DNA from 4 places in the Piscinibacter sp. PDB1-1 genome. Region 1 is predicted to be linked to each of the others. Evidence: predicted binding sites of a transcription regulator. Region 1 holds the regulator's gene; each other region holds the start of a gene.
What was found. Region 1 encodes LexA, which represses DNA repair genes until DNA is damaged. Its sites were predicted from a motif close to ACTGTATNNNNATACAGT; they were not measured.
Positions count from the first base shown of each region.

Region 2: the regulator LexA is predicted to act here: its motif matches at 1,828-1,845, upstream of recA (recombinase RecA).
Region 3: the regulator LexA is predicted to act here: its motif matches at 1,800-1,817, upstream of AC1KAR_RS12490 (Y-family DNA polymerase).
Region 4: the regulator LexA is predicted to act here: its motif matches at 1,552-1,569, upstream of imuA (translesion DNA synthesis-associated protein ImuA).

Region 1 covers NZ_JBWVZJ010000001.1:375,996-380,189, forward strand. The annotation lists gene AC1KAR_RS01675 (organic hydroperoxide resistance protein) at 1-328, shown strand, start outside; gene AC1KAR_RS01680 (asparaginase) at 309-1,265, opposite strand; gene lexA (transcriptional repressor LexA) at 1,359-2,036, shown strand; gene AC1KAR_RS01690 (helix-hairpin-helix domain-containing protein) at 2,044-2,364, shown strand; gene AC1KAR_RS01695 (DUF3224 domain-containing protein) at 2,393-2,794, shown strand; gene AC1KAR_RS01700 (penicillin acylase family protein) at 2,817-4,194, opposite strand, start outside.
Region 2 covers NZ_JBWVZJ010000001.1:2,073,501-2,077,694, reverse strand. The annotation lists gene AC1KAR_RS09600 (sensor histidine kinase N-terminal domain-containing protein) at 1-487, opposite strand, end outside; gene AC1KAR_RS09595 (response regulator) at 583-1,254, opposite strand; gene AC1KAR_RS09590 (MarR family winged helix-turn-helix transcriptional regulator) at 1,302-1,763, opposite strand; gene recA (recombinase RecA) at 1,894-2,988, shown strand; gene recX (recombination regulator RecX) at 2,997-3,473, shown strand; gene AC1KAR_RS09575 (DUF2889 domain-containing protein) at 3,588-4,184, shown strand.
Region 3 covers NZ_JBWVZJ010000002.1:157,146-161,339, reverse strand. The annotation lists gene AC1KAR_RS12495 (DUF3034 family protein) at 1-502, opposite strand, end outside; gene AC1KAR_RS12490 (Y-family DNA polymerase) at 563-1,795, opposite strand; gene AC1KAR_RS12485 (DUF4139 domain-containing protein) at 1,935-3,392, shown strand; gene AC1KAR_RS12480 (GFA family protein) at 3,511-3,927, shown strand; gene senA (selenoneine synthase SenA) at 3,952-4,194, shown strand, end outside.
Region 4 covers NZ_JBWVZJ010000003.1:657,740-661,933, forward strand. The annotation lists gene AC1KAR_RS18905 (Y-family DNA polymerase) at 1-605, opposite strand, end outside; gene imuA (translesion DNA synthesis-associated protein ImuA) at 636-1,544, opposite strand; gene AC1KAR_RS18915 (bifunctional helix-turn-helix transcriptional regulator/GNAT family N-acetyltransferase) at 1,647-2,696, shown strand; gene AC1KAR_RS18920 (YchJ family protein) at 2,693-3,076, shown strand; gene AC1KAR_RS18925 (hypothetical protein) at 3,152-3,673, opposite strand; gene AC1KAR_RS18930 (WD40/YVTN/BNR-like repeat-containing protein) at 3,829-4,194, opposite strand, start outside.

The DNA of each region.
Region 1 (4,194 bases):
CAGCACGCCCAAGGAATTGGGCGGCGCGGGCGGTTCGGGCACCAACCCCGAGCAGCTGTTTGCAGCCGGCTACTCGGCCTGCTTCATCGGCGCGATGAAGGCCGTCGCCGCAGGCCAGAAGATTAAGCTGCCCGACGACGTGTCGATCACGTCCGACGTAGGCATCGGCCCGATCCCGGCTGGCTTCGGCATTCAAGTGGCGATGAAGATCACCATCCCTGGCTTCGAGAAGGCGCAGGCCGAGGCGCTGGTCGCTGCGGCCCACAAGGTGTGCCCGTATTCGAACGCCACCCGCGGCAACATCGACGTCACGCTGACGGTGGTCTGAGCTCCGCCAGGATCGAGAGCATCAACTCGATCCGCGCCTTGACCGGCGTGAGTTCTCCGGCCGACGGCAAGGTGTCGCCGGCCTTCTCGAACACCTGCCCATCCAGGCAACGGCTGCTGCGAAGCACCCGCACGCCGCGGCCCTGCGCCTCTTGCAGGGCCGCTTCGAGTTCTTGGTGGACTGTGCCGCCGCCGGTGGTAGCGACCACCAGACCCTGCACGCCTGCGGCCTGCAATGCGCGCACTGCCGCGCCGCCTGCTCCGGCATGGCTGCCGACGATCTCGACGTACGGCCACGCCTTCTCGTCTTCAGGCAGAGCCTGCACACCGAGCGCGCCACCCTGCGGCCAAACACGCCATTGGCGCACCTGCCCTTCTACGATCACGCCCAGCGGCCCCGCCTCGCCGGAATTGAAGGCATCCAGCCGGTAGGTGTGAGCCTTGCGCACGGCGTGGGGGGAGTGGATGGTCCCTGCGACAACCACGACGGCGCCGCTCACCCCCGCATGCGCCGCCACACGAACCGCGTCGAGCAGGTTCTGCGGGCCATCGGCTTGCAACGACGTGGCCGGGCGCATCGCGGCCGTCAGCACCAGGGGCTTGGCCGGTGCCAGCACGCGTTGCAGGAAGTACGCGGTCTCCTCCAACGTGTCGGTGCCGTGCGTCACGACCACGCCAGCCACCTCGGGCCGCGCCAAGTGGTGCGCCGCGCGCAGCGCCAATGCGCACCACACGGCAAACCCCATGTCCTTGCTGTCGATCTGCGCCACCTGCTCGCACTCGACTGCCAGGCGAGCCAACTCGGGAACGGCGGCCACCAGCTGATCGACACCGATCTGCGCCGCCGTGTAGCCAAGGTTGTCAGCAGCCACGCTCGACGTGCCGGCGATGGTGCCGCCGGTGCCCAGGACCACGATCAGGTGTGCGTCTTTTTGCATTTTTTGATAAGCTGGATGAAAATACAGCCACTGGATGGAAATTCAGTTGTACACCACAGCCGCAGCGCCCACCCCGTATCCACAAGGATCGCCATGTACGAAGCGCCCAAACTCACCGATCGCCAGCAGCAGATTCTCGACCTGGTGCAAAGCGCCATCGAGCGCACCGGCGCACCACCCACCCGCGCCGAGATCGCTGCAGAACTCGGGTTTCGCTCCGCCAACGCGGCCGAAGAACACTTGCAGGCCCTCGCCCGCAAAGGCGTGATCGAGCTCGTGGGCGGCACCTCGCGAGGCATCCGTTTGAAGTCTGACACATTGCGTGCGCTCAACGAGAGTCGCGGCAAGCAGTTCAGCCTGCCCTTGCCCAGCCTGTCGCAACTCACGCTGCCGCTGGTCGGGCGCGTAGCGGCCGGCAGCCCGATCCTCGCGCAGGAGCACATCGACCAGACCTACCTCATGGAGGCCAGCATGTTCCCGCGCCGTCCCGACTACCTGCTCAAGGTCAAGGGCATGAGCATGCGCGACGCCGGCATCATGGACGGCGACCTGCTCGCCGTGCAGAAGGCCAAGGACGCCAAGAACGGCCAGATCGTCGTGGCGCGGCTGGGTGATGAGGTGACCGTGAAGCGCTTCAAGCGCACACGCACCAGCATCGAGCTGCTGCCCGAGAACCCTGACTTCCAACCCATCGTCATCCCGTTCGGCGATGTCGACTTCGAGCTCGAAGGCCTGGCCGTGGGTTTGATTCGCAACAACATGCTGATGTGAGGCGCTCATGGTGTCGAGCAAATCGATCCGACCGATCAAGTCGCCCAAGGCTCACAGCGCCGAAGAGTGCGAACGCCTGGAGCAACTGCCCAACATCGGCCCGGCCTTGGCCGAGGACCTGCGCCTGATCGGCATTGCCCACCCGCAGCAACTGCGTGGCAAAGATGCCTTCGTGCTGTACCAGAAGCTGTGCGACGTCACGGGCCAGCGCCATGACCCCTGCGTGCTGGACACCTTCATGGCAGCCACCGACTTCATGAGCGGCGCTGCCCCCGCCCCGTGGTGGACGTACACCGCCCAGCGCAAGGCGCTGTTCGGGCAGGTCTGATCGCGGTCATCAAGGCAGGCAGGCAGGCATGCTCCGCATCCGCGCCACCGGGTCTTTCGAGGTCAAGCTCACCCCGCAAGCCACGGTTCACTCGGGCGAGGGCCTGGGCCGCATGTCTCTCGACAAGACGTTCAGCGGCGATCTACAAGGCACGGGCCGGGGTGAAATGCTCTCCGCGATGACCGCTGTGACCGGGTCCGCCGCTTATGTCGCGCTCGAATTCGTGGCCGGCAACCTGCACGGCAGGCGGGGGAGCTTCGTCCTCCAACACACCGGTGTGATGGACCGCGGTGCGCCACAGCTTGTCGTCACGGTGGTGCCAGATTCGGGCACCGGCGAACTCACGGGGCTGTCCGGCAGGCTGGCCATTGACATCGTCGACGGCCAGCATCTCTACACCTTCGACTACACGCTGCCGGAAGCGCCCTGAGCGCCCCGCTGGCAACCCTCCCTCAGGGTCGCGGCTTCAGTATCAGCGTGCGCCGGGCCTCACCGACCCAGACCGGCACGTCCTTCACCTGCGCCCAGGGTTTGACGAACGCCCGATACAGCGGCGAGAACACGATCCCCGACTGCCCACTCGATTGCATGAAGCGTGAGTTGGCCGGGTCGCCCAGGTCGTAGAGCGCCCGGAACGACGGCCCGTGCTCATCCAGGTACAACTCGCCCGTCGTCGGGTCGGGCCGCAGGCTGACGCGGGACACGTCCACGGTGTAGGTGTCGCCCCCCACCGGCGTGCGCGATTCGAACCAGCGGTTGAGCGGTTTCACGCGGCTGAACGGCCGGTGTTCGCTCCGCGCCTGGTGCGCCTTTCCCCATTGCCACTTCGACACGTCCGAACCGTGGGCGGCCTGCAACTCGTCGAGCGCACGGGTGAAGGCTTGGTTGACCTGCTCGCCGCAGCTCTCGGCCACTGGCGTGGCCTTGTTGTCGCACCACCAAGCGTTGCCTGATTCCAGCACGCCCTCCAGCGCCTCACGGAAGCTGCGCGTGGCGATCTGCTGGCGGTACAGCGGCTCACCCAATTCGTCGCTGAAGATGCCCTGCGTGAGCTGTCGCGCCCAGGCCCACGCAATCAGCGGGGCGGCCTTGTCTGCCGTGACCTTGCCACCGAACGACCCCAGTTCCCGCTGCGCCGCCTCGGCCAGCGGGTGCGCAGAGGTGGCTTTGCGAAGGATGGGCATCAGGCGCATCGTGCCGATCGAATACACGTCGGCCTGGATCTCGCGCAGGCTCGCGAGCGTGTGCTTCGGCTTGGCCGCGAGCAATTGCTCTATGCGCTGGTGGCGGTACGGAGCCGCCCATTCGCTGGTGATGAAGTGGGGGTAGTCGACCGGGTGGATGCGCTGGTTGGCGGTGGCGATCCAGCCGCGCGGCGGATCGATCTCTCTCGGCGTCCAGGTGGGTTCCAGCACGCCGGCCCAGTCGTACTTCGCATCCCAGCCGGGCGCGGGCACGAGGCCCTTGAGGTCGTTCTCAGGCTTGCGCACCGGCACGCGCCCGGCAGACACCACGCCGATGTGGCCCTGGTCGTCGGCCACGGCCATGTTCTGCATGGGCGCGAGATGCTTGCTGGAGGCAGCCACGAACTCGGCCACGCTGCGCACGGTGTTCAGCTCGATCGCCGCGTCGATGGTGCCGGAGTCCAGGTCGAGCGCCGTCCAGCGCATCGCTAGGGCATAGCTCGGCTTCGAGGTCGGCCCGGTGAGGCCGGTCGTGGCTGGAGCACCTGAGTCGGAGATCACAGGCCCATGGCGCGTGGCGCGGGCCAGCAGCGTGACGTCAGGCTTGCCTTTGACCTTGATGATCTCCTCGAAGGTCTGGAACCTG
Region 2 (4,194 bases), 1.7 Mb from region 1:
TTTCGCCCACTTGAACCAGAACCGGTTGGGCAGAAGGCGACTCCGGCGGCACGACCCAAACGTAGGCCACGCGGACCGTCGTGCCGCCCACCTCGTCGTCACGAAACCGAAGCTGGCCGGCAGTGGCGCGGTCTTCGTCACCCGTGACCGGTGCGGGCAGCGCGCGTTCGCCGCTCAGCAGCTCGCCGCGAAGGCCCAGCACCTGGTAGTAGAGCGTGTCGGCCTCGTCGGCACGCAGCAGGTCGGCCGTGCTGCGCGTGAGCGTGAACTGCGCCCGCGCGCTGCCGTCGGCCAGTTGCTGCACGCTCACCTGCTGCGAGAGCAGGCGTGCCATTTCACCGAGCTGGCGGTCGAACGGCTTGTTGGCAATGCCCTGCGCGACCAGCCACGTGAGCACCACGCTCATGGGCCACAGCAGCAGCAGCGGCGCGAGCATCCAGTCGAGGATCTCGCCAAACAGGGAGCGTTGTTCGCGCGGGAATCCCATGGGCTATGGCCCCCCCGACGCTTCGCTCCTGCCCAGGGGCTCCGACTCTGCGCCCGATGGGCGTCTCGCGTCGCTCACGCAAGGGCTGCGAACGGTCATCCGGGGATTTTTTCCAGGCAGTAGCCGAGGCCGCGCACGGTTGCAATGCGCACGGGGCCCTGCTCGATCTTCTTGCGCAGCCGGTGGATGTAGACCTCGATCGCGTTGTTGCTCACCTCTTCGCCCCATTCGCACAGGCGCTCCACCAGGTGGTCCTTGCTCACCAGCCGGCCCGAGCGCTGCAGCAGCGCTTCAAGGAGGCTCAGCTCGCGCGCCGAGAGTTCGATCATCTGGTCATTGATGTAGGCCACGCGGCCGGTGGCATCGAAGGTCAGCGGCCCGTGCTTGATGAGGCTGGAGGCCGTGCCCAGCCCGCGCCGCGTGAGCGCGCGCACGCGCGCTTCGAGCTCCTGCAGCGAGAACGGCTTGGCCATGTAGTCGTCGGCACCGAGGTCCAACCCTTTGACGCGCTGCTCCACGCTGTCGGCTGCTGTGAGGATCAGCACCGGCACCGTGGCGCCGCGCGCGCGCAGCTTGCGCAGCACCTCCAGGCCGTGCATCTTGGGCAGGCCGAGGTCGAGGATCAGCAGATCGAATTCATGCGAACCGAGCGCGGCATCGGCCTCGGTGCCGCTGGCCACCGCATCGACCGCATAGCCCGAGTTGCGCAGGGTGCGCAAGAGCCCGTCGGCCAGGACCTGATCGTCTTCGGCAATCAGTATCCGCATTGCTGTCTCCTGGTGGCTCCGCGGTGCGTGCGGCGTGTCGTCGGATTCTATTGAAGTGCGTAGGCTTCCAGACCCAGGGCGACCACTGTGGCCACCTCGGCGCCAAGCTCGTCGCGGAACTCGAGATCGGCCTGCGCCACCGCCTGCTCGAAGGCCGCCAGCCAGGCCAGCCCGGTGGGTGTGAAGCGCACCAGGCGGGCCCGTTTGTCGCGGCTGTCGGGCTCGCGCTTCACCAACCCCCAGGCCTCGCATTGGTCGACCAGGTCGCCCATGGCCTGCTTGCTCATGCCGGCCTGCTCGGCCAGGTCGGTGAGGCGCGAGCCCTCCAGCGCCAGGTGTCGCGTGATGTGGATGTGGGCTGCGCTCACCTGCGCGCGCGCCGCCAGGTTGGAGAGCGCGAGCGGCACCTCCACATTGCGCGCCATCAGGGCCAGCACGCGCTCGTCGAAGCGGCGCATCGCATGGCCCAGCAAACGGCCGAGGTGGGTTTGTCTCCAATCGCCAGACATCTATCGATAGTAAGGCAAACTGACCATAAAGTGGGTTTACTTTGATCTACAAGCCTCGCAGAATGCTGTTCATTCATCCAGCCTGTTGTTATGAGCAGGCTCTAACTGATTGATTCACAAGGAGATTCTCATGGACGCACCCGTCAAGGCACTGAACACCGAAAAGGCCAAGGCCCTGCAAGCCGCTCTGGCCCAGATCGAAAAGCAGTTCGGCAAGGGCTCGATCATGAAGCTCGGCGAGGGCGAGAAGATCGAGGACATCGAGGTCGTCTCCACCGGCTCGCTGGGGCTGGACATCGCCCTCGGCGTCGGCGGCCTGCCGCGCGGCCGGGTGGTCGAGATCTACGGCCCGGAGTCGTCGGGCAAGACCACGCTCACGCTGCAAGTCATCGCGCAAATGCAAAAGCTGGGCGGCACCTGCGCCTTCATCGATGCCGAGCATGCGCTCGACACCTCGTACGCGCAAAAGCTCGGCGTCAACCTGCAAGAGATGCTGATCAGCCAGCCCGACACCGGCGAGCAGGCGCTCGAGATCGTTGACGCGCTGGTGCGCTCGGGCTCGGTCGACCTGGTCGTCATCGACTCGGTGGCCGCGCTCACGCCCAAGGCCGAAATCGAAGGCGAGATGGGTGACTCGCTGCCCGGCCTGCAGGCGCGGCTCATGAGCCAGGCGCTGCGCAAGCTCACCGCCACCATCAAGAAGACCAACACCATGGTCATCTTCATCAACCAGATCCGCATGAAGATCGGCGTGATGTTCGGTTCGCCCGAAACCACGACCGGCGGCAACGCGCTCAAGTTCTACGCCTCGGTGCGCCTGGACATCCGCCGCATCGGCAGCATCAAGAAGGGCGAAGAGGTCATCGGCAACGAGACCAAGGTGAAGGTCGTCAAGAACAAGGTGTCCCCCCCGTTCAAGACGGCCGAGTTCGACATCCTCTATGGCCAAGGCATCAGCCGTGAAGGCGAGGTGATCGACATGGGCGTCGACGCCAAGATCCTGGAAAAGAGCGGCTCCTGGTTCGCCTACAACGGCGAGAAGATCGGCCAGGGCAAGGACAACGCCCGCGAGTTCCTGCGCGAGAACCCGGTGCTGGCCGTGGAGATCGAGAACAAGGTGCGCGACGCCATGGGCATCCCGCTGCTGCCTTCCGATGGCGATGCCGAAGCGCCTGCACCGACCAGGAAATCACGCGCCGCCAAGGAGGCGGCCGCGCAGGAGTAAGCCCGCGCATGAGGCCGCGCCTGTCGCTCAAGGGACGAGCGCTGCAGATCCTGGCGCAGCGCGAGCACAGCCTCAGCGAGATGCGGCGCAAGCTGCTGTCGCATGCGAAAGAGTCGCATGCGCAAGACGAGCCCGATGCCATCGAGCAGGTGCACGCCGTGCTCGACTGGCTGGTGGCCCAGCGCTACCTGTGCGAAGAGCGCTTCGCCGAAAGCCGCGTGAACGCCCGCGCCGCGCGCTACGGCAATCTGCGCATCCGCATGGAGCTGGCCCGGCACGGCGTGGCGCTCAGCGACGCTGCCGCGTCGGCGCTCAAACTCAGCGAGCTCGACCGCGCCCGCGAGGTCTGGCAGCGCAAGTTCGGTGAACCGGCGGTCGACGCCGCCGAGCGTGCTCGGCAGATGCGCTTCCTCGCCGGGCGGGGCTTTTCAAGCGAGGTGATCCGCCGCGTCATACAAGGAGCCGCGTCCATCGACGGGGACTGAAGACCGCACTTCCGTTTCATATCGTGGCGATATGCGGTGCTACATTTCTAGGGTTTGCCATGAGGGCCAACGGCCTTCCGGCCGCCACCATCCCCTTCGCTGTCCCCCGCTTCAATGGCTTTGCCCCCCGCCGCGCCCGAGCGCCAGCTCAAGCACAGCCGCCGCATCGACGTCCAGGTCTTTGCGCGTGGGGGCGGCCTGTGGGAGGTCGACGCCGTCATCAGCGACGTCAAGACGCGCGACACGCAACTCACCGAAAGCGTGCGACGTGCCGGCGAACCCATCCACGACATGCTGCTGCGCCTCGTCATCGACGAGCGCTTCAACATCCTGCAGGCGGGCTCCGAGACGCGGGCCATGCCCTACCCCGGCGAATGCGACGACCATGGTGATGCCTACCAGGCGCTGGTCGGGCTCAACCTGCTCAAGGGCTTTCGCTTTGCGGTGGCGGAGCGGCTCGGCGGCGTCGCCGGCTGCACCCACATCACCGAGCTCACGCAGGTTTTGCCCACTGCCGTGGTGCAGGCGTTCGCCGGCGACGTGATCGACACGCGCGGCGAAGCGGCCGATGCGCGCCAACCCTTCCAGCTCGACCGTTGTCATGCCCTGCGCACCGATGGCAACGCCGTGCGCCTCCATTACCCGCGCTGGTACAAGCCCGGCGCGTCCAAGTTCCCACCCGCCCGCAACCGTTCCCAGAACACTGAGTGAAGAGAGTCAG
Region 3 (4,194 bases), on a different contig from region 1:
CGCCGAAGGCTTCGAGCGTGCTTTGCAGGCGGTCGGCGTCCGAGGTCTTGTACTCGACGCCGACGGCGATCTGCGGCACCCAGGTGTCGCTGTCGAGCACGGCATCGCCGGCCAGGCGCAGCTTGGCGCCGACGATGTTCTGCTTCAGGCGCAGGCCGGTGAGGCCCAGCGCACCGCCCACCGGCCCGGTGTCGAAATCCTGCCGTGCGACCGAGAGCTCGATGCGCTCGCCGTAGCTCACGGCAGCGCCGTAGACATTGAGGCCGTAGTCGCGTGTCTTCACGCGGGTGGCGAAGGCCGAGCCGCCGAGCTCGCCGGCGGTGCCGTAGCCGCCGGTCACGGCCCATGGGGTGAGGCCACCGCCCGCTGCGCCGTCGATGCTGCTCACCCCGCCGGTGAGGAGCAGCTTGCCGCCGTACTGGCTGCTTTGTGCCCAGGCGGTCGGGGTGGCGAGCGCGAGCACCAGGGCGGCGCGGGCCAGGGGCCGGGTTGATACGGGCATGGAATCCTCCTCTCCGAATGCGTTTCTTGCAGCAGATACGCAATGCGGGGCGATTTGGATTCAGGCCGTGTTCGACGAGCCGCTGTTTTCGTCGAAAAGTGGCAAAGGAGCGAGGTAGGCCGCGGGCGGCTCGTGCACCGCCGGGGCGGCTTGGGCCGCATGCGGATCGAGCAGTTCGGCCAGCTTGGCGAGGTTGCCCGCTCGCACGCCCAGCAGGCGCAGGCGGCGTGACAGATCCACCCGCTTGAGGCATTCGCCCGCGGCGCGGCGGATCGTTCTCGCGTCCAGGGTGTGCGCGGGCAGCGTGAGGTCGCGCGTGACGATCTTGAAATCGTCGAAGCGCAGCTTGATGCCGATGGTCTTGGCCGCGTAGCCCTTGCGGCTGAGGTCGTCTGCCAGCTCCATGCACAGCTCGGTGAAGATCGGCGTGAGGGTGCGGCGGTCGCGCACGGCGTGCAGGTCGCGCTCGAAGGTGGTCTCGCGGCTCATCGACACCGGTTCGCTGTGGGTGACCACCGAGCGCTCATCTCGCCCATGCGCTGCGGCATGCAACCAGGCGCCGTAGTTCTTGCCGAAGTGCGCAAGCAGGAAGGCGGGGTCGGCGGCAGCGATGTCGCCCACGGTGTGCAAGCCCACGCTCGCCAGCTTCTCGCTTGCCTTGGGGCCGATGCCGTTGACCTTGCGGGCCGCCAGCGGCCAGATGCGCGCCGGGATCTCGTCGGCCCGAAGCAGCGTCAGCCCATCGGGCTTGTCGAACTCGGAGCACAGCTTGGAGAGCAGCTTGTTGGGTGTGATGCCCACCGAGCAGGTGAGGCCGCCGGTGGCCTCGCGCACGGCGTCCTTGAGTTGCTGGCCAATGGCCCGGCCGCCGTCGTCAAGCGCGCCGGGGAGGTCGGTGAGGTCGATGTAGATCTCGTCGATGCCGCGGTCTTCGACCAGGGGTGCAATGCGCCGCACGGCGGCCTTGAAGAGCCGCGAGTACTTGCGGTACTGCTCGAAATCGACCGGCAGAAGCACCGCATCGGGCGCCAGCTTGGCCGCCTTCATCGTGCCCATGGCCGAGAACACGCCGAGTGCGCGCGCTTCGTAGGTGCTGGTGGTGAGCACGCCACGCCCGGTGTAGTCGCGCAGCCGGGCGTAGCGGCGCGTGCCGTCGGGCAGGAGCACCGGCCGGCTGTCGCGCCCGCCACCGATCACCACCGGCAGGCCTTTGAGGTCGGGGTAGCGAAGCAGCTCCACGGACGCATAGAAGGCGTCCATGTCGAGGTGGGCTATGAGGCGCGGCGCGGCCATGAGGGCTGTATTTTCATACAGCCTTTGCTCGGGCGCCGAGAACTTTTCGTGGCGCGTTTCACCCCGTTCGTTCAGGTGCGCCGTGCAAGTGGGTGTGGCCCCTGGCCCGCAACCCCTGCAACCCTCTGGAGAAACCTTCATGGCTACCGCTTTCCCCGCCGCCCGCACCGCACTCCTGACCACGCTGGCGATCGCCGCCGCGCATGTGTGCGCGCAGCCCGCCGAAACCGAACGGCGCAGCACGCTCGACCAGCAGCAATCGGTGGCGGTGACGATCTACAACGACGACCTGGCGCTTGTGAAAGACGCGCGCAACGTCACGCTCGGCATCGGCAGCAACCGCCTGGCCCTGCGCGACGTGAGCGGGCGCATGCGGCCCGAGACGGCGCAACTGCGCAGTTTGTCGAACCCCGGCTCGTTCGACATGCTGGAGCAGAACTTCGACTTCGACCTGCTCACGCCCGCCAAGCTGCTAGAGAAGTACGTGGGCCGCAGCGTGCGCATCGTCAAGACGCACCCGCAGACCGGCGCCGAGACCGTCGAGACCGCGCAGGTGCTGTCGGCCGCGCAGGGCGTGGTGCTGAAGATCGGCGACCGCATCGAGACCGGCGTGCCGGGCCGCATCGTCTACGACAACGTGCCGGCCAACCTGCGCGACCGGCCGACGCTCGTGACCGAGTTGAACAGCCGGCGTGGCGGGGCGCAGTTGATGGAGCTCTCATACTTGACGGGTGGCTTGTCGTGGAAGGCTGATTACGTGGCCGAACTGGGCAGCGACGACAGCACGCTCGACCTCAACGGCTGGGTGACGCTCACCAACCGGAGCGGCACCAGCTACTCGAACGCCAAGCTGCAGCTCGTGGCCGGCGACGTCAACCGCGTGAAGCAGGAGATCCGCCATGCGCGCGCGGACATGATGATGTCCGCCAAGGCCATGCCGGCGGCCGCGCCCATGGCACAAGAGGCCTTGTTCGAGTACCACCTGTACACGCTCGGGCGGGCGACCACGCTGGCCGACAACCAGACCAAGCAGGTGGCGCTGCTCAGCGCGAATCGAGTGCCTGTGGTGAAGGAGTTGCTGCTGCAGGGAAGCGACTACTACTACGGCTCCAGCGTGGGCGACATCGGCCAGAAGCTCAAGGCCGGCGTGTACGTGGAGTTCAGCAACCGCGAGAACTCGCACCTGGGCATGCCGATGCCCAAGGGCGTGGTGCGCGTCTACAAGCGCGACAGCGCGGGCAATGCACAGTTCGTAGGCGAGGACAACATCGATCACACGCCCAAGAACGAGAAGGTGCGCCTCAAGCTCGGCGACGCGTTCGACGTGACCGCCGACAAGAAGCAGACCGACTACCGGCGCCGCGAACCCAACAACCGCGCGAGCCACGTGAGCGAGAGTGCCTACGAGATCGTGGTGCGCAACGCGAAGGCCGAACCCGTGACGGTGACCGTGCGCGAGCCGGTGCCCGGCGACTGGAGCATGGTCGACGAGTCGCACAAGCACAGCAAGGTCGCCGCCGGCACGGCCGAGTGGAAGCTGGCAGTGCCCGCAGGCGGCAGTACCACGCTGAAGTACCGCGTGCTCGTGAGGTACTGAGGTCGTCGGGGTTCTCGCGCCCCGGGCTGGAGACTCTCCGCTAAAGTGCAAGAGGCCTGTCGCTCAGGTTGTGCGCATGCGGCGCGCAACGGGCGTGGGGCGACTCAACCGGAGCGCCATGACCTTTACTGCCAACTGCCTCTGCGAGGGCGTGAAGTTCCGCCTCATGACGGACACGCTCGCGCCGGTTCAGATCTGCCATTGTTCGCAGTGCCGGCGCGCGCAAGGCACGCCGTTCGCGAGCAACCTGCCGGTGTCGCGGGCCGACTTCCAGCTCGACAGCGGCAGCGAGCTGCTCACCGAGTACGAATCCTCGCCGGGCAAGAAGCGGGCGTTCTGCCGCCGATGCGGCTCGCCCATCTACAGCCGGCGCGACGAGATCCCAGGCACCTTGCGCATCCGCGCCGGGCTCATCAACGAGCCGCTGCCGGCGGGGGTGGAAGCGCACTTCTGCGTGGACAGCAAGGCCAACTGGTGGCCGATCAACGACGACCTGCCACAGCACGCGGGCGTCTACGTGCCGCCCACGGCCTGAACAACGTCGCAGGAGAAGCCCGGCATGCTCGACTTCGAAGCCCCACCCATCGAGTCGTCGCAGATGCGGCGTGCCGGCAAGGGATTGCTGTCCCTCGCGCTGATGGACGCGCGCAATCACACGCTTCGCTGGATGAGCGCGCTGGAGTCGCAGCTCGTCGATCCGCCGTGGTCGGTGCCCATGCACCCGGAGATCAACCCGCCGCTGTGGTCGTTCGGCCACCTGGGCTGGTACCAGGAGCACTGGATCGCGCGCAACGTGCAGCGC
Region 4 (4,194 bases), on a different contig from region 1:
CCGGTGCGGGGCAGCCGCCGCACATCGCCCAGGGTGTGCAGCCCCATGCCCTGCAGGGTGTCGCCATGCTCGGCGGCCGTGGCGAGCAGCGCCGGTGGCGCTGCTCGGAGCCGCCTGGCCAAGGCGGCCCGGTCGGCGCAATGTTCGCCAGGGCACCAACGCGACAAGAACGCCGCCCCCAGGGGAGTGGGCGCGCTGGCGCAATGCACGCGATGGCCCAGCGGCGTGACAGCCGCATGCAGTTTGTGGAGCAAGGCCTCGCGCCCGCCAAAGTAACGCAGGCTAGCGCGCACCTCCAGCAGCACGCCCTGAGGCAAGGCAAGGCTGACACTCGGCGTAAAGGCCAGCGCCGCATGCGCCACACCAGTCAGCGCGGCGAGATCACGTTGCGCATCGGTCTGGCCCAGCAGCAGATGCGGCGCCAGCGACAAGGCGGTGGCGCGCTTCATGCCCGGCTGCACGCCCAGGGCCTGCGCGCTCAGGCTGGCGCTGAGGATGCGGTGAGCATCCAGCAAGGCCAACGGTTGTGCCGCCTGGGCGGGTGGCAGCGTCGCCGCGAAGGATTCGAGCGACAGCCATGGCAGATGCAGAGCGACCCAGAGCATGGCAGCAAGAGATCGCGCAAGAAGAGCGCATCACGCCAGGTTGACGAAGGTGGCGCCGCGCAACGTCGATGTCGATGTCGATGTCGATGTCGATGTCGATGTCGATGTCGATGTCGATGTTGTAGATGCGGCCGTTCCGGTTGCCGTTGGCATCGCAGGCTGAGCAGTGCGACCAGGCACATGGCTCACGGTTTGCGCACGGCGCAGGGCCGCAGGTGATAGCACCGGCGGCAGCGAAAGATGAATTGGCCGCAGCAAAGGCGGCCCGCGCCGCTTGAGCACGCGCAGCGCCAGTTGATCGGCCCCCGCCGGGTGCAGAGCCAGGCGCAGCGGTGCGGGGCTGGCATGGGCTTGCGCGGCCATCTCGCGCAGCATGAAGGCCGGGCCGTCGTGCGCGTGCGCGGCCAGTTGCAGGCGGCGCAGGCGCTCGCTGCGCAGCGGCTGCGGCAGCCAGGCCACCACCGCACCCACATGCCCGCTCTTGAGGGCCTGCTCCAGTGCCCACAGGCGGTCGGCACCAGGGCGCACTTGCAGGTGGGTGTGGACGACGAGGATCTGCTCCACATCGAACCCCAGTTCGGCCAGCGCAGGGGCGGACAACGCAGCCGGCGGGTCGAACATCATCACCAGGCGGCCGTCGCGCTGGATGGCCGCCAGGCTGGCCGCCAGCAGGCGGATCTCGCCGATGCCCGGGTGCGGCAGCAGCAGTTCGGTCAGCGCGCGACGCGGCCAGCCACCACCGGGCAGTTGCGCATCGAGCGCGGCAAAGCCACTGGGCAAGGCGTGCTCGGCCGCACGGCCCAGTTGATCGGCCCGCCACAGGCTGGCATGCAGCACCTCGGGCGCCACCAGGGCCGGCCGGAGCGGCCGCGGCTGGGCCGCAGCCGGCGCCAGGGGCGGGTGAGGCTGAGGGTCCGGCAGGGGGAGGAAGGCATCCATTGCAAATACTGTATGCCCATACAGCTGTTCGCGCAAATCCTGAGCGCTTTCATGCCTTGTTTTTGGCAACTTGATTATTGCTTTTGGCAAGTATCATGGCGCATGCCTCACGCCGACGCCCTCGACCCCATCGAAGCCGTGCGCGCCTTCAATCGCTTCTACACGCGGCGCATCGGGGTGCTGCACGAAGGCCTGCTCGATTCGCCCTACACCCTGGCCGAATCGCGCCTGCTGTGGGAGCTGGCCCACCACGAGCACCCCACCGCCACCGGCCTCGCCCGCGCGCTCGATCTCGATGCCGGCTACCTGAGCCGCATGCTGCGCAGCTTGAAGGAGCAAGGGCTCGTCAAGGCCAGCCGCTCGAGCGCCGACGCACGCCAGATGCACCTGAGCCTCACACCCACCGGGCGCAAGGCGTATGCACCGCTGCACCAGCGCTCGCGCGAGCAGGTCGGCGACATGCTGAACGCGTTGCCCGAGGCACAGCAACAGCAACTGCTGCAGGCCATGGCGCGCATCGAGCAACTGCTGGGCGAGTCCGCGGCATCGCAACGCAGCGCGCCTTATCTGCTGCGCCCGCACCACCCGGGAGACATCGGCTGGGTGGTGAGCCGCCACGGCGCGCTCTACGCGCAGGAACACCGATTCGACATGCGCTTCGAGGCGCTGGTGGCACGCATTGCCGCGGATTTCGTCGAGCGCTTCGACCCCACTCGCGAAGCCTGCTGGATCGCCGAACGCGACGGCCAGAACGTGGGCAGCGTCTTCCTCGTGCAAGACCGCGATGAAGCCACGCAAGCACCCGTGCCCGGCACGGCCCGGCTGCGCATGCTGCTGGTCGAACCCACGGCGCGCGGCCTGGGCCTGGGTGCGCGCCTGGTGGATGAATGCGAGCGCTTTGCGCGCATGGCGGGCTACGAGCGCATCACCCTGTGGACCAACGCCCACCTGCTCACCGCGCGCAACATCTATCGCAAGGCGGGTTACCGCGTCACCGCCAGCGAAGCGCAGCGCAGCTTCGGGCTCGATCTGGTCAGCGAAACCTGGCAGAAGGAACTCACGACGCGGGCCGAGCACCGAGCCGCTCCCAAGCCGGCGCGCATCCCCTTGGGGGATCGCCAGAAGTATTCGTCGGGCGAGGGGCCGACATGACTTGCGATTGCGGCGCGAAACGCGCCTACGCCGATTGCTGTGGCCGCTTCCACACCGAAGGTGGCCCACTGCACCTGCAGGCGCCCGATGCCGAGGTGCTCATGCGTTCACGCTACAGCGCGTACGTGCGCGATCTCATCGATTACCTGCTTGCCACCTGGCACCCGAGCACCCGCCCCGCCACGCTGGAACCTAACCCGGCCGGCCTGCGCTGGTTGGGGCTGGAGGTGAAGTCGCATGCCACGCAGGACGACACGCACGCCACCGTGGAGTTCGTGGCCCGCAGCAAACTCGGCGGGCGCGCCCACCGGCTGCACGAGACGAGCCGCTTCGTGCGCGAAGACGGGCGTTGGTTCTACGTGGACGGTGACCTGCGTTGATGCGAGAAGGTCCGGCGCCGGGCCGCCCCAAGCCGGACGGCGCCCCTTGGGGGCAGGAGCGAAGCGACTGGGGGGCTACGCAAACTCGCGGCGTACGCCAGCCGACATCAGCCGGCGCATGATCCACGCGAGGAAGGCGCAGGCGCCGAGCGTGACGACCACGGCCATGACGCGCACGGCGGTCACGAACCCGCCGAACACGCCTTGCGCCTGCGGTGGCAGCGTGACGCCGTCGAGCGTGCTGCTCACCACGGCTTGCATCATCTCGTGCTGCAGCCACAGGCCCACGAGGTTGGCGATGATGGCGACGGCCATCAGGCCGATGAAGATGCGCCGCGCCCAATCGAGCCGCATCAGCAGGCCGATGGCCGAGGCCAGCGTGGCCAGCGAAACCACGGCGCCCGCCGCAATGACCCACGGCATGTAGGCCACGAGCAGGCCGGTCAAGACCGAGTCGCTCGACATCGGCAGCATCGAGAACAGCATCGCGTTGCGCACCACCACCGCGAAGCTTGCAACCATCGCCAGCAGGATGAAGACCCATGCCGTCGTGGTGACGAACATCGATCGGGCTCCGACAGCGATGGTGGTGGGCATGGCGTGCTCCTGCGCGTGCTTTTGATGGGGTGCGCCCATTGTCAGAAGCGCGATCGCAGGTGTCATTCCCTTGCGCTGGGGCACCCCCGTGTTGCAGGGGGACGTGTGTGCGCAAGGCGCCACACCCGCGTGGCCAAGTGCTCAAAAACGGCGCATCACCCGAAGCGCACCGCGTGGATCGGCGGCAGGTTGTTCGACACGCAGGCCCACGTGTCGCCGCCGTCATCGCTCGCCCACAGGTTGCCGGTGGTGCTGCCCATCAGCAGCGCACTGCCGCTCGAATCGACCGCCAGGCCGTGGCGGTAGATGAGGTCGTAGCAGTCCTGTTGCGGCAGGCCGGTGCGCAGGGCCTCGAAGCTGCGGCCGCCGTCGCGCGTGCGGCTGACGAAGAGCGCGCCGTCGACCGGCACGCGCTTCTCGTCTTTCACCGCGGGCACGAACCACGCGGTGTCGGGGTCGCTCGGGTGCGCTGCCACGGCAAAGCCGAAGCTGGAAAGGGGCGCAGCCACCTCGTGCCAGCT